2 regions of the Paenibacillus sp. FSL H8-0175 genome follow, and region 1 is predicted to be linked to the other one. Evidence: riboswitches for the same ligand, from Rfam matches in the RefSeq annotation. Region 1 holds a riboswitch; the other holds the start of a gene.

Region 1 (7,735 bases):
AAGTTGATTTCAAGCCGCCCTTCCAGGCATTCAGATGCAGTTCCAGGAACTCGGTAGCCTTGATGTCAGGACGGACATACAGGTTGAAGCTTTGGCCTTGATCGACGTGACGCTGGCGAGCAGAAGCCATGCGGATCGACCAGTTTTGGTCAATCGTAAATGCTGTCTTATAGTACCAGATCGTTTTGTCGGACAGATCCGGTGCTGGGTTAGCAATCTTATAAGTTGTTTTTTCTTCATAGGAAAGCAGTTCATACAGTGGATCAATGCTGGCGGTGGAGCCGGCAATAATCGATGTAGATCCATTCGGCGCAATGGCGAACATCCAAGCGTTACGTACGCCGTCCTTAGCTACTTCTTCTTGCAGCTCGCGCCATTGCTCAGTCGTTACATATTTACCTTCTTGCTCACCGCTAACATAACCGCGGGAAGTGAAGTATGCGCCAGTCTCCCAATCGGATCCAGCAAATTTCGGATAACGGCCTTTTTCACGGGCAAGCTCCATGCTCGAACGAACCAACAGGTAGTTGATATGTTCATATAAATGATTGTTATATTCTACGGCTTCATCGGATTCCCAACGAATGCCCTTGAGTGCCAATAGGTGATGCAGGCCGAATGTGCCGAGACCTACTGCGCGGTACTGGCTGTTCGTGTATTGTGCCTGCAGAACTTCAATATTATTAATGTCGATTACGTTATCAAGCATACGAACTTGGATCGGAACAAGTCTTTCTAATACGCCAGCTGGAATCGCCCGTGCTAAGTGAATCGAATTCAGATTGCAGACTACGAAGTCGCCAGGGATTTTGGAAATAACGATCCGGGTCTGGCCATCTTTAGTTACTAATTCTTCTTGCTCAATAACTGTTGCAGACTGATTCTGCATAATTTCTGTACACAGGTTGGAGGAGAAAACCATACCTTGATGACGGTTTGGGTTGGTCCGGTTCACGGTATCGCGGTAGAACATGTACGGTGTACCCGTCTCTAGCTGTGATTTCATAATCCGTTTCATGATGTCGATCGCAGGAACAGTGATCCGGGATAATTCCAGGTTCGCTGTAGCCTCAGCATATTTTTCACGGAAAGTACCTTTGCCAAGCTCTTCATCGTAGAAATCTTCCAATCCTAGTGGACGGCCATTTTTATCTGTCCAGCCCATGACCTTTTTCACCTCATGAGGGCAGAAGAGGTTCCAATGGCTGCGCGATTCTACAGCTTCCATGAACAGGTCAGGTAGGGAGACGCCATGGAACACGTCATGTGCACGCATGCGCTCGTCACCGTTGTTCAGCTTAAGATCGAGGAAAGCGAGAATATCTTTATGGAATACATCAAGATAAACAGCTACAGCACCTTTACGTGTGCCCAACTGGTCTACACTGACTGCTGTATTGTTCAACTGGCGAATCCAAGGGATTACGCCGGAGCTTGTGTTCTTGTGGCCACGGATATCCGAACCACGTGCTCGTACTTTTCCGAGGTAAACGCCGATGCCGCCACCCATTTTGCTTAGACGTGCTACGTCTGTATTGGAGTCAAAGATACCCTCTAGGGAATCGTCTACAGTATCAATAAAGCAGCTGGATAGTTGTCCAGCGACCTTTTTGCCGGCATTGGACATTGTAGGTGTAGCAGCAGTCATATAGATGTTGCTCATAGCCCAATAAGCTTCTTTTACAAGCTCAAGACGTTTCTCAGCTGGCTCACGGTGCATCAGGTACATAGCAATAATCATATAACGTTCTTGTGGAAGCTCCATTACACGGCCGTCAAAATCATGCGCCAAATAACGGTCGGATAGCGTAAGCAGACCGATATAGTCAAACAAAAGGTCGCGTGTATAATCGATACACCCGCCTAGTTCGATAATTTGTTCTTTGGTGTAATGACTTAGAAGTTCTTCGCGATAGATTCCTTTTTTCACGAGATCCGTAATTAGTGGATACAATTCACCGTAAGGCTCTTCTGGATAAGCTTTGTAGCGGCGATGGACGGCAGCTTTTTTATAAAGGGTAGTCAGAAGGGCGCGGGCAGCTGCGAACTTCCAGTTAGGCTCTTCTTTTGTTACAAGCTCTAGAGCGCTCATGGTGAAGGCGTTGCTGATTTCTTCTCCGCTTACCGAGTCACGACGCAGTTTGGAATTCACTCCACGCAGCAAAGTTTCTTTATTTAGTTGATCGAGACCTTCCAGAATACGGTCAGCGTAGACGGAAAGACGGTTCTCATCAAAAGCCAGTTGGCGATTATCCGGTTTTACTACGAATTGCGGCATGGTTAGTTCATCCCTTCTTATTTCAAATTAATTTTCAATATCAAAAATTGATATATTATAGCGCAGCAGGCTGCCACAGAAAGACCTCCGAGCCGTTCATGCTGGCCGGAATGTCGATAATGCGTTGGTTGGAGCTTCCCCGGTAGAGAAGCGTAGTATCTTTCAGTTCTTCTACAAATCTTCCATCTATTAACACCTGACACTGTTTAAGTAGATTCCACTCCGGCGTACCGGGAAGGGCTGTAAGTTCTTCGTACGTATAACCACTGTAAATCCAGATTGAGAACCCTGGCAGTACAGTGCGAAGCTCATGAATGAACCCCAGCAACTCTTCTGCTGAGAAAAAAGGATCGCCGCCTGCCAGTGTCAGACCATCCAGCAAAGGGTTAGCGGCGATTTCTGCGATGATTTCATGTTGTCGTTCTAAGGTGAAGACTTCTCCATATTTAAAGTTCCATGTCTCGGGATTAAAACATCCCGGGCAACGATGGCGGCAGCCGCTGAGAAAGAGGACGGCCCGCATGCCCTCTCCCTCGTTAATCGACTCCGGATAGTAACCGCAAATATTCATAGATGCTTAACGCGATCCCGAACTTCAGCTTGTTTGGCGGCATTAAAGCGGGTCTGATAGTCGCCGGTTAAATAACCTGTAACTCTGCGCAAACGGCGGATGTGCACGTCATTCTCATTTGCGTTGCAGGAAGGACAGTTTGTCCCAATTACGCCTTCGTATCCACAGCTGGAGCAGCGGTCAATCGGATGGTTAATGCTGAAATAACTGACCTGTTGTTCGAGCGCATATTTAATGATTTTGATAAAAGCCGATGGGTTGTTGCGGGCATTGCCGTTTAATTCGACATAAGAAATAGCCCCGGCATTGCAGTATTCATGGAAAGGAGCTTCCAAGCTGATCTTCTGAGCAGCACCCAGATCGAAGTATACAGGGATGTGAAAAGAGTTCGTATAATATTCACGGTCGGTTACGCCCGGAATGGAACCCAGTACCTTGCGGTCAACTTTGGTGAATTTACCGGACAAACCTTCTGCTGGAGTAGCGAACAGGGTGATGTTAAGATCCAGTTCCTCACTTTTCCGATCGCAATAGTCCCGCATATGACGCACGATAGCCAGCGCCTTGGCATGAACTTCCATATCCTCGCCATGGTGTTTGCCGTACATAGCTTTCATACATTCCGCCATACCGATGAAGCCAAGAGACAGACTGCCATGCTTCAGCAGATCGCCTACAGTGTCATCGGGTGCAAGATGTTCGCCGCCTTCCCAAACGCCTTCTCGCATCATGAAATCGGAAGCTTTAGCTTTTTGTGCGGTTTGGATGTGGAAGCGATGGAGAAGTCCTTCCAGCGCAATATCCATATAATGATTTAGATCTTCATAGAAGCCAGCTTCGTCTGCGACGGTACGTCTGCCTGTTACTGTGCCGTGTGCCAGACCTAGCCGAACCAGATTTAGTGTATTAAAGGAAAGGTTGCCCTTCCCAGAGCAATGATTACGCCCAAAACGGTCACCGAGCACTCGGGTTCGGCAGCCCATTGTAGCGAACTCCGTATCAGGATCACTTGAATCATAATACTGCAAGTTGAGCGGAGCGTCCAGATTAGCGAAGTTTGGATATAGTCTGCGCGCAGAACATTCAGCTGCTTTTAGGAACAGTTCATAGTTAGGATCGCCTTGCTGTTGATTGATTCCTTGCTTGCATTTGAAGATTTGAATCGGGAACACTGGTGTTTCTCCGCTGCCAAGTCCGTTCATAGTTGCGGTTAGCAGAGAACTGATCACAAGCTGACCTTCTGGTGAAGTACAAGTACCGTAGTTGATGCTGGTAAACGGTATTTGTCCACCGGATCGGCTGGACATGGTATTCAGATTATGTACCATACTTTCAGCCGCTTGCAGAGTTTCGATTTCGGTTTCCTTTAGTGCAAAACGGAACGCCCTTGGATATAACTCCGCCAGATCGGTCCGGCTCATCGTAATCTCGCCCAAAGATTCATCAGCTTGTCCTTCTTCAAAATAATCCAGACCCTTGCGGAACAGCTTGGCGAAGGATTTGGTTACATAAGGTGCCAGATCATAGTCGAGTTTATTGGCGGATACACCACCATATTGAGCATTTTGCTGGGATTGGAAAATAATCGCTACCAGAGACATAGCTGTCATTATTGAGTTCGGAGGACGAACGCTGCCGTTGCCGGTATTGAAACCTTCACGGAGAAGTTTATCAAACGGGATGAAAATACAGTTCGTCGTTCCAATCGCGTATTGATCCAGATCATGCACATAGACGACATTGTCATCAATAGCCTGCACTAGCTGTGGCGGCATCGTAAAATTGCGGGCGTACCATTTTGAATATTCACTGCCGAACTTGCTCATTTTACCGGAGAAACTCTCTCCATTCAAATTGGCATTCTCGCGCAATAGGTCCATATCCCGACTGTCGATAATATCCCGGCCTAAATCAATGAGCTCTTCTAAAAGAACTTCCCGTGCATTTTCTACTCCATTAAATTGTCTCTCCAACAACGTCATTGTACAGCTCTCCTCTCAGTATAAAAGAAAAACATCTATCATCAAATCCATATATCCATAAGAAGTTGGACTGCTATAAGCAGTCGTATATTTGTTCAGATTACATAAAAAAAGCATCCCCTACCCGAGGATGGCAGAAAATGCCCGATGCGTTATGTAAATATCCACACGGATATTTGCAGAGGTCTCTACGTAGATGACCGCATGCGGACACCATCCCTGTTCCTCGCAGGCATCAATAGTTGGTGTCGTCGAAACAGGTAGGTCTCCTGGCTTCCGTGGGATCTCTCGGCGCCTTCCCAAGGGTGTTCCTAACCCTCAGTGGCATTTGCCGGGAGATGTGGATTCTCAAGCTTCCCAGAAGCTTAAGAAGGCCATCCGGTTACAGTGGCGGGACCGCAGCGGATTCTCACCGCGCTTCCCTATTAAGCTCTAAATCCGGTTAAGGATCAAAGCGCCTGTCTCCACTATATTTTGTTGTCGTTAGATAAAAATAACCCAAGATGTTGTGTTTGTAAACAGTTTTTTAGAAAACCCGCGCGGGGAGCGGGTTCTTCAAAAGTACTCCACAAATGATCCACAGGCTGTCTATAAGTAATCCACAATTGATCCACAGGGAGATGCGAAATGATTCATAAATTGTCCGAAAAGATGCCACAAAGAGTCCATAAATATAGTGCAGATGACCCTAGAATTTGCTCATGAGAAAATACTCTTAGCCCAAAGTCATATTTTGGAGTAATCAGAAGAAATAGAAGAGATAAGGGAGGATAATCTTGCTTAGTTTGTGACAGAGCGGTGGAATTGTTACAATGGAAGGAGACAGCTACTATAAAATTTCGAGGAGGTATTCTCATGCCTATCGCTGAAGTTACAGTTATTCCAATTGGAACAGGCAGTACCAGTCTTAGCAGCTATGTTGCGGATATGCAGCGGGTGCTGAAGACAGTAGAAGGGATTACTTATGAACTTACGTCTATGGGTACGATCATCGAAGGGCCTCTGCAACGCATTTTTGCCGCGGTAGAAGCTTTGCATGAGTCTCCTTTTGCCGCAGGTGCAGAACGTGTCTCTACTTCACTTAAAATAGACGACCGCCGCGATAAACCCTCTACTAGCCGTGGAAAGTTAGAGTCTGTGGAGCGTAAGCTACAGGTGGATTAGCAGTTTAGGAGGGCGGAAAACAGGGAGAAATAGGCTTGCGTTTCTGGCTGAAAGTTGTATAATATTTTTTGTTTGACAGAAAAACAGCGTTAAGCTGGTGTAGCTCAGGGGTAGAGCAACGCACTCGTAATGCGTAGGCCGGGGGTTCAATTCCCTTCACCAGCATCCTTACAAAGTCGATAGTGGCGCGTGTTCCCGGGTTTTTGGAACTGCGCCTTTTTTTTGTACAAGCATCAACTTCTAACATTCTTCTAACCTTTAGTCGATTAAAGTGGGTGTCTCGTCAATTTTCTCCACTTCTTTTCGGGTTCCTAGAATAGAATCTCCGATACATCGGGGCACCGCTTCCTGCAGATTGGGGAGAACATGTGAATAAGTATCCAGAGTGATATTTATTGATGAATGGCCTAATCTTTCCTGAAGTCGAATATGATGGACAGCCCCTGCTGTTCCCTGTTCTTCTGGAGAAACGTATCAAGGAAGATAAGACATGGCGCGAAATCGGTAATGAAAACGGTATGACTAGTGGTCACTGTCGAGCAGATGGAAGGCGTGTCGCAAGCTGACAGCAATCAGAATGAAGGATGTGGCGGAGGTGCAGCATAAGCTGCTTTTCTCTTGCGGGGGCAGATCGGTTAGATGGTAATTACTATAAAAATAAAAAAGACACCACAAGGTGTCTTAGTACAGATACTTTTCGCTCGAATTTCACGAGCTCGTCAGTGAACTGAGTTCATAAGCAAGACTGGCTACGGCTAACAGATGAAGAGATAAAGTAATATCAATGTTAAAATGTGCGGTAATATTAATTTTCATAGATAACCACGCTCCTAAAGTATAAATACACATAAAGAAAACTTTATAAAGCGCTTGGCCTGCCATCATCAGTGCCAGGTAGCCATCCTGTACAGACGCCTTAGCGTTTCGACAATAACATTATACTTAATATTTTGTGTTTTGCCAAAAAAAGGACCCCCAATTCTTGGTCGGGGTGGCGGTTCTGTGTGGTTTCTCAGCGCTTTGGAATCATGATGGTCATTGAGGCTCCACGCACGCGGCTGCAGAATGATCAAATGGAAGTTACGTTTCGGTGTTCATATCTGCTGCATGCTCTGAAATTGATTATCCAAATAACGGGCAGCAAGTTCAGAAGGTTAACGGATTTTTTATTGATACAGGTTGAATTTAATGTTTGATACTGTTGTTATGCTAACGGGAAAGGATAGTTTAATAAAGGAGTTACTTAAGACTGGAATAATGAGCAATGTGACAATTATGTCATTCTGAATTGAATATTGTTAGGTTAATCGATGGGGAAGTTTACTTGTCTCCCTTATACTGGAAATTAAATGATTTTATTTCCGAAAGGGGACAATGCACTGATGACTGATGTAATTAAAGCAATAATACTTGGCATAATAGAGGGCTTAACTGAATTTTTACCAGTATCATCTACTGGACATCTTATTCTAGCAGGCGATTTGCTTAGCTTTGAGGGAGATGCTGCAATAACTTTTAAAATTGTTATTCAGTTGGGTGCAGTGATGGCAGTTTTAATTCTTTATTGGAGAAGGTATTTGGAGATTGGGGTTAATATGATTAGAATGGATTTTTCCAAAAGCAAAGGATTAAATGTCATTCATATGATTTTGGCTATGTTACCAGCATTAACCCTATATCTTCTCTTCAAGGACACAATAAAAAGCCAATTATTTGGCCCAACCCCTGTTTTGATAGGTC
Region 2 (7,735 bases), 2.6 Mb from region 1:
TACACGTGTACGCAAAAAACTTGCCGCTCTCGCTATCACAGATGGACTACAAACCGTACGCGGTCAAGGCTACCGTTTGATTCCGAATTGGGGGGATGAGGAATGAAGTTGTTTTTACGGGAACAGTTCCCCCTGATTGTGGTCTATCTAGCCCAGCTAGTCCTGATCACATTAGTGTATCGGCTGGATGGGGGCAGCGGTCTGAATGTAAGTTTATATGCCGCGCTGCTCAGCACTTGTCTACTGATTGGCTACCTCGCTTACCGTTACGTCACCAATCGCACGTTCTATGAACGTTTGGAGACTACGCCCTCCTCTCTCGATGAGGCAGGTGGCCCTACACAGGATTCTCCGCTAGCCGTAAGCTTGCGAGGTTTACTGGGGTCGCAATTCCGCCTCTACAAAAATGATTTGCACAGCTACCGCCACAAATTAGAAGAGCATATTCACTTTATTAATCAATGGGTACATGGCATGAAGACGCCGTTGTCTGTCATTCATCTGATCATTCAGGATAAGGATGGCCCTCCTTTTACGGCAATTGGTGATGAACTGGATCGTCTGAAAAAAGGACTGGATACCGTGCTTTATACGGCCCGTCTGGATACTTTCGAGCACGATTTTTATGTGGAACGGCTGAATTTGGAGACCATCGTACGTGGTGTGACCTCTGAGCAGAAGCGTCTTTTTATTCGAAAAAGAGTATTTCCAGCTATACAAATAGATGAGCAGATTACCGTAACCACGGATGAAAAATGGCTCACTTTTGTCCTTACGCAGCTGATTACGAACGCTGTACGTTATACGACAGAAGAGGGCAAACATGTTTATTTCCAAGGGATGGTCACGGAAGATAAGCAGACTGTGCTTGAGATCCGGGATGAAGGAGTAGGCATACCAGCAGGAGATCTACCGCGTGTGTTCGATGCTTATTTTACCGGGGTGAATGGACGAACCTTCCAGGAATCTACGGGGATGGGTTTATATCTCGTGAAGCAGATCTGCGGCAAACTTGGACATGAGGTGAGTATCCGTTCCGAAGAAGGAAGCGGGACCACCGTGCGGATTGTATTTAGGGAGCAGCATATAACAAACCTTACAAATGTGTAAGGGCATTGTAAGTTTCAGAAATAGCAGCCTATGTGTACACTTTGTATAATGAAGGCAATCCAGTCGAAAGAAGGAGAGGTAACACTTGCCCATTCTAGATGTTCATAATTTATCAAAAATATATGAGGGTAAAGTGTCCACTCAGGCGCTGAATCATATCCGCTTTTCTGTAGAAAAGGGGGAGTTTGTTGGCATAATGGGTCCATCCGGGAGCGGGAAAACATCGCTGCTCAACACGATTGCCACCATCGACCAACCGACCTCCGGTCAGATTCTGATCAACGGCCGAGATCCTAATCTGCTTAGCAGAAAAGAAAAGGCGCTTTTTCGCCGTCATGAGCTAGGCTTCGTCTTTCAGCATTTTAATCTACTGGATACGCTCACTGTAGAGGAAAACATCGTATTACCTTTGACGCTTGCAGGTGCTCGTGTCCCAGAGATGGAGAGCAGGCTGAAAGAGGTCACTACCTTGCTTGGCATCGAACATTTGCTGAAGAAGCGCACGTACGAGGTCTCAGGCGGACAAATGCAGCGGGCGGCTATCGCCCGGGCGATGATTCATCGTCCATCGTTAATTTTGGCGGATGAGCCCACAGGCAATCTGGACTCCAAAGCCTCAGGGGAAGTCATGAATATGTTGACAGAGGTGAATAAGGAAGAAGGAGCTACGGTGCTGATGGTCACACATGACGCAGTGGCTGCAAGCTTTTGCAACCGGGTCATCTTTATTAAAGACGGACGTTTCTATAGTGAAATGTACAAGGGCAGTAATAGAGGCGCTTTCTTCCAAAGTATTATTGATATGCTGTCTCTGCTTGGGGGAACCAGCCATGACCTTTCGGCAATTCGCTTATAGGAATGTAACACGTAATAAACGCAAATATGCCGCTTACTTTGTCGTCAGTGCTTTTTCGGTGATGATCTTTTTCGTGTGCGCTTTGTTTATTTACCATCCGGATATTTCAAAGAGCTTAATTTATAGTACGGCGGCTCATACGATGATGGTGGCAGAGGCAATTATTTATGTCTTTTGTTCTTTGTTCGTACTCGTATCCGTTGGATCCTTCCTGCAGTCGCGCAAGATGGAGTTCGGAATTTTATTGATGCATGGAATGACGAAGAGACAGCTGAACACCATGGTTTTTCTGGAAAATATGATGATCGGCACCTCTGCCATCCTGACAGGTACCCTTCTCGGGTTACTTCTGGGCAAATTATTTTTGATGATCGGATCTACTTTTTTGGGAATTCCCCTGTTAACCTTTCATCTCCCATGGCAGGCACTTGTGCTTACGATTTGCAGCTTCGTGTTATTGTTTTTTCTGATATCACTTTGCACCTTTGTTTTTATCGGCAATGAGTCACTGATGCGTCTGTTTCAGGGAGAGCGTAAGGCAGAAGAAGAACCCAAAGTATCCTTTGTATTATCTATTATTTCTGCTGTACTGCTGATCAGTGGTTATTATATGGCGGCTACTGCAAAAGCTGCTTCCGTAGAGAAAGTCATGTTTCCGGTCGTTGCGATTACGGTTATCGGGACGTATCTCTTTTATACCCAGCTAAGTATTTGTTTGGTTAAGCTGCTTAAGGACATTCGGCGCTTGTATTGGCATCGTACGAATATCATCACTTTATCCGGTTTGTCCTACCGCTGGAAAGAGAATGGCCGGATGTTTTTTATGGTGACGATTGTATCCGCAGTCTCCTTCACTTCCGTAGGGGTATTTGCATCGATACATACACTTTCCAGAGAGCTGAAATTGGATTATCCCGCAGCAGTGGGTTATGTAGCCAAAGGAAATCAGACGGGTGTACCCTTTGATCAGCATCTGAACGAAATTAAGGAAGAGCTCAAGACGCACGGACTCCCTTATGAAGCGCTTAGTATCCCGATTAAATATGCTGAGGTCGAAGCTCAGACTGGACCCGATCGCACTTTACGCCTTCCCTTGATTGCTTTCAGTGATTATAATCTCGCCCTGCAACGTGCAGGTTTCCCAACAGATGAGCGTGCTCTGGTGGGCAACGAAGGTCTGGTGATGATTGGTTCGCAGCGGGATCGCAGTTTAACAGAAGGCAGAGTAAAAGCGGTCTATTCCTTGCAGCAAGGACTTGCCATTAAAGAAATAGGTTATACCGAGCAAGTCCCCATTGCCGAATATTTATTGCCGGAGCTGGATGGTAGAGATGGCGGGGATTTTAGTGGTGTCGTGATCAGTGACGAGCTTTACAGTGCTATTGATCCCGTGCAGACGGATCTTTATACAGGTTTTTATGTAGAGGATTTTCCGCAGACGGTAGGTATCGCAGCTGATCTTGCCCATAAAGGCAAACAGTCCTATGAAAGTGATTCTCCGTATGCGATTGTGATCAGCGGCACGCTGTTTGAGCTTCAGAAAACATTGTATAACACAATGCTTTTTGCTTCCTTGCTGGTGGGTACTGTCTTTTTTATTGCGGCAGGCAGCTTTCTTTACTTCCGGTTATATACCGATCTTGATCATGATCGCAATCAATATTCCACTTTGTCCAAGATGGGGCTTACGGATAAAGAACTCAATCGAATAGTTACGATTCAGCTGTCTTTGTTGTTTTTTGTGCCGGTCGGAATAGCTATTTTACACAGTGTGTTTGCCTTTATTGCGCTTCAACGGTTGTTCTACTTATCTATCGCAACGGAGACAGGCGCGGTGTTACTCGGATATTTGGCTGTTCAAGGACTATACTTCTTTTTTATTCGCAGCCGCTATTTACGCAACCTGAAGAAGAACTTGATATGAGAAATGGGGGTAACAAGATGCAAGCATGGATTACAGATTTTATGGAGCAGTTTGGTTACTTCGGTATTTTTCTGATGCTGGCCTTTGAAAATATATTTCCACCAATTCCTTCAGAAGTGATCCTGCCCTTTGGAGGATTTATGACCACTACGACGAGCTTAACGATCCCTGGTGTAATCATTGCTGCCACGGCTGGATCACTACTGGGTGCAGTAATTCTCTATTATATTGGCCGATTATTGGATGTGAGCCGGTTAGAGAAGCTGGTTGAACGCTGGGGGGGCCTAATTCGCGTCACTAAAAAAGATATCCACAAGGCTGACGCCTGGTTTGATAAATATGGCTATTGGACTGTATTGTTTTGTCGGATGGTTCCGCTGGTCCGCAGTCTGATTTCGATTCCGGCGGGAATGTCGGGCATGAAATTTGGAGTATTTATGATCTTCACAACGATTGGCACATTGGGATGGAATTTGCTGCTTGTGCTTATTGGCGCGGCATTGGGCGAATCCTGGGAAGACATTGCCATGTACATGGATGTGTACTCCAATGTAGTCTATGTACTAATTGCTGGCGGATTAGTTATCCTTGGGTTTCTGTACTTCCGCAAACGCAGCCGGAGAATGAACACTGAGGGCTAAGCGGGTAGTGGACTGATAATAGAAATGACTATTAAAAAGGAGGGAAACACATGGAGCTATTAACGATTATTAAAGCCATTATTTTGGGGCTTGTTGAAGGTTTAACCGAATTTGCTCCAGTATCCTCCACGGGTCATATGATTATTGTTGATGATATGTGGCTGAAATCACAGGAGTTATTTGGACAATATACGGCAAATACCTTCAAAGTAGTTATTCAACTGGGTTCAATATTAGCGGTTGTTGTGATTTTTAGAAATCGGTTCATTGATCTGTTGGGTTTAAAGCGTTTCAGCCGTAAGCAGTTGGATCCTGTAACAGAGGAGCTACCGAAGTTGGAGCAGGGCGGGCACCTCAAGCTGACTCAGGTTCTGGTAGGGTTAGTGCCTGCAGGTGTGTTAGGTGTTCTGTTTAATGATTATATTGATGAGCATTTATTCTCTACATCAACAGTGTTAATTGGTCTAGTGATTGGGGCTATATTAATGATTATTGCCGATCTGTTTGGGCCGAAGAAGATCAGAACTGAGAGTGTAGATCAGATTACATACAAACAGGCACTTGGTGTAGGTCTTGTACAGTGTTTTTCGTTATGGCCTGGATTTTCACGCTCGGGCTCGACGATTTCTGGTGGCGTACTCCTCGGGATGAGCCATCGTGCCGCTGCTGATTTTACGTTTATTATGGCAGTACCCATCATGGCAGGTGCCAGTCTGTTGTCACTGATGAAAAACTGGCAATATTTCACCATGGACGCGTTGCCGTTTTTTATTGCAGGCTTTATTAGTGCCTTCCTATTTGCGCTGTTATCGATGCGTTTCTTCTTAAAACTGATCAATCGTATCAAGCTCTTACCGTTTGCTATATACCGTATAATTCTTGCTGCTGTAGTATATTTCGTATTTTTCTAAGTCCGTTATAAGGAATCGATATAACAGAAGCCCCAGTAATCTATTGCAGATTGCTGGGGCTTTCACGTATGATGACATCAGATTAAGACACTCAAATGATGAATGATATCGGAGACAGGTGCTGACCGGAAAATAGTAATTCGGTAGACTTAATAGGGAAATTCGGTTCGAAGCCGATGCGGTCCCGCCACTGTAACGGAAGAATCTCGAGCAACAGAGGTCACTGGCAATTTACTACTGCTGGGAAGACTGCTCAAGATGTTGACGCCGCTAGCCAGGAGACCTGCCTGTTTCAACAGCACTGCTTCACCTACGGAAGATAGGGAGGTGTTAGACGTTAACCATGGGTATATCATGGGCGTCTTTCCCTTTGACTTTTTTAGGGAAGGGCGCTCTTTTTTATAGGAAAGCAAGTAGCTTTGGAGTTTGAAATAAGAGATGGAAGAGGGAGTGTATCGAGATGACGAATAAAGTAAAAGTAAGCAATCTTGGATATCCGAGAATCGGAAAGAACCGCGAGTGGAAAAAGACACTGGAAGCCTACTGGCAGGGGAAAATAAATGAGGAGCAATTCCGCTCCGAAATGGCAGCAATTCAGCTGCAGCATTTGAAGACCCAGCAAGAGGCAGGAATTGAGCTTATTCCGGTAAATGATTTTACTTTTTATGACCATGTGTTGGATACGGCTGTTATGTTTGGAATTGTACCTCCACGGTACACGTATGATGGCGGCGACATCGGGCTTGATCTTTATTTTGCAATGGCCCGTGGTAATGCTGAGGCTACTGCCTGTGAGATGACCAAATGGTTCAATACGAACTATCACTATATCGTTCCAGAGATCGGCACACAAACACCACGCCTGACTGAAAATAAACCTCTAGCGGCTTATCGTTTTGCTAAATCGCAGGCAGGGATTGAAGGTAAACCGGTACTTTTAGGTCTGTATACCTTCCTTAAGCTGTCCAAAGGTTACGCAGCGGCAGATATCGCCAAGATTGCTGCACGTTTTGTTCCAGTCTATGTTCAACTGCTACAGGAACTGAAGCAAGAAGGGGTAAGCTGGGTACAAATCGATGAGCCAGCGATTGTTACAGGCATAAGTAAAGAAGAATTAACACTGCTTAACTCGATATACACAGAAATTGCCGGCTCCGTGCCGGGCTTGAATATTATTTTACAGACGTATTTCGAAGCTGCTGAACCGTTGGAGGCACTGCTAGAGTTGCCTGTTCAAGGCTTGGGTCTTGACTTTGTGCACGATGGTGGAGCGAATCTGGCTTCTATCGAACGTCTTGGCTGGCCGAAGGACAAATGGCTGGGTGCCGGAATTATTGATGGACGGAACATCTGGCGTTCCGATTTAGACGCTAAGCTGCAACTGGTAGAAAAGCTCAGCGTTCATGTGCCGCTTGATCGTCTTATTCTTCAGCCTTCTTGCAGTCTGCTGCATGTCCCAGTCACCGTTCAAGGTGAGTTGAAGCTGAAGGCGACAGTTAAGAATGCGTTAGCTTTTGCCGATGAGAAGCTTGCAGAGCTTAGTTTGCTCGGAGCAGCCCTCGCAGATAAAGGAGAAGCTGCTAAAGCAGCGCTGGCCGCTAGTCGTGAAGCTATTGCAGCATTCCGCGCACTACCTGAGCGTGGCCGTAAGGATGTGGCGGAGCAAGTGCTTGCACTTGCAGCTTTGCCTGACCAACGCAGTTTGCCTTTTGCTGAACGCTTAAAGGTGCAGCAAGAGAAATGGCAGCTTCCACTTCTGCCAACCACTACAATTGGTAGCTTCCCGCAGACAGTAGAAGTGCGTCAGGCGAGATTGAAATGGCGTAAAGGGGTCTGGAATCAGGAGCGTTATGATGGATTTGTTCGTGAGCAGATCGCGGATGCAATTACCTTCCAAGAAAAGCTAGGTCTGGATGTTCTGGTCCACGGTGAGTTCGAGCGTACAGATATGGTGGAGTTTTTCGGAGAAAAGCTGGACGGATACTTGTTTACTAGTAATGGCTGGGTTCAATCCTACGGTTCCCGTTGCGTTAAGCCACCGGTGATCTACGCGGATGTTGCATTTATACAGCCTATGACTGTTAAAGAAAGTGTCTATGCACAATCGTTGACGAAGCTTCCGGTTAAAGGAATGTTGACGGGTCCTGTAACTATCCTCAATTGGTCATTTGTACGTGATGATCTCAGCCGGGAAGAGGTAGCCAATCAAATTGCTCTTGCCCTTCGCCATGAAGTAAAAGCGCTAGAAGATGCAGGCATCGAAATGATTCAAGTGGATGAGCCGGCTATACGT

What was found. Region 1 has a riboswitch for cobalamin ahead of MHH46_RS02500 (anaerobic ribonucleoside triphosphate reductase). Riboswitches for the same ligand answer to the same signal wherever they lie in the genome.
Region 2: linked by a shared signal. The riboswitch ahead of metE (5-methyltetrahydropteroyltriglutamate--homocysteine S-methyltransferase) and the one ahead of MHH46_RS02500 (anaerobic ribonucleoside triphosphate reductase) in region 1 are both predicted to bind cobalamin.

The regions. Positions count from the first base shown of each region.
Region 1 is NZ_CP150299.1:565,525-573,259, forward strand. Features, by position in the region: gene MHH46_RS02490 (ribonucleoside-diphosphate reductase subunit alpha) at 1-2,278, opposite strand, end outside; gene nrdG (anaerobic ribonucleoside-triphosphate reductase activating protein) at 2,334-2,849, opposite strand; gene MHH46_RS02500 (anaerobic ribonucleoside triphosphate reductase) at 2,846-4,831, opposite strand; cobalamin riboswitch at 5,073-5,308, opposite strand; gene MHH46_RS02505 (MTH1187 family thiamine-binding protein) at 5,687-5,995, shown strand; tRNA gene MHH46_RS02510 (tRNA-Thr) at 6,089-6,160, shown strand; gene MHH46_RS02515 (hypothetical protein) at 6,394-6,561, shown strand; gene MHH46_RS02520 (undecaprenyl-diphosphate phosphatase) at 7,378-7,735, shown strand, end outside.
Region 2 is NZ_CP150299.1:5,075,369-5,083,103, reverse strand. Features, by position in the region: gene MHH46_RS22735 (response regulator transcription factor) at 1-106, shown strand, start outside; gene MHH46_RS22730 (sensor histidine kinase) at 103-1,110, shown strand; gene MHH46_RS22725 (ABC transporter ATP-binding protein) at 1,196-1,966, shown strand; gene MHH46_RS22720 (FtsX-like permease family protein) at 1,941-3,890, shown strand; gene MHH46_RS22715 (DedA family protein) at 3,908-4,531, shown strand; gene MHH46_RS22710 (undecaprenyl-diphosphate phosphatase) at 4,582-5,442, shown strand; cobalamin riboswitch at 5,542-5,748, shown strand; gene metE (5-methyltetrahydropteroyltriglutamate--homocysteine S-methyltransferase) at 5,903-7,735, shown strand, end outside.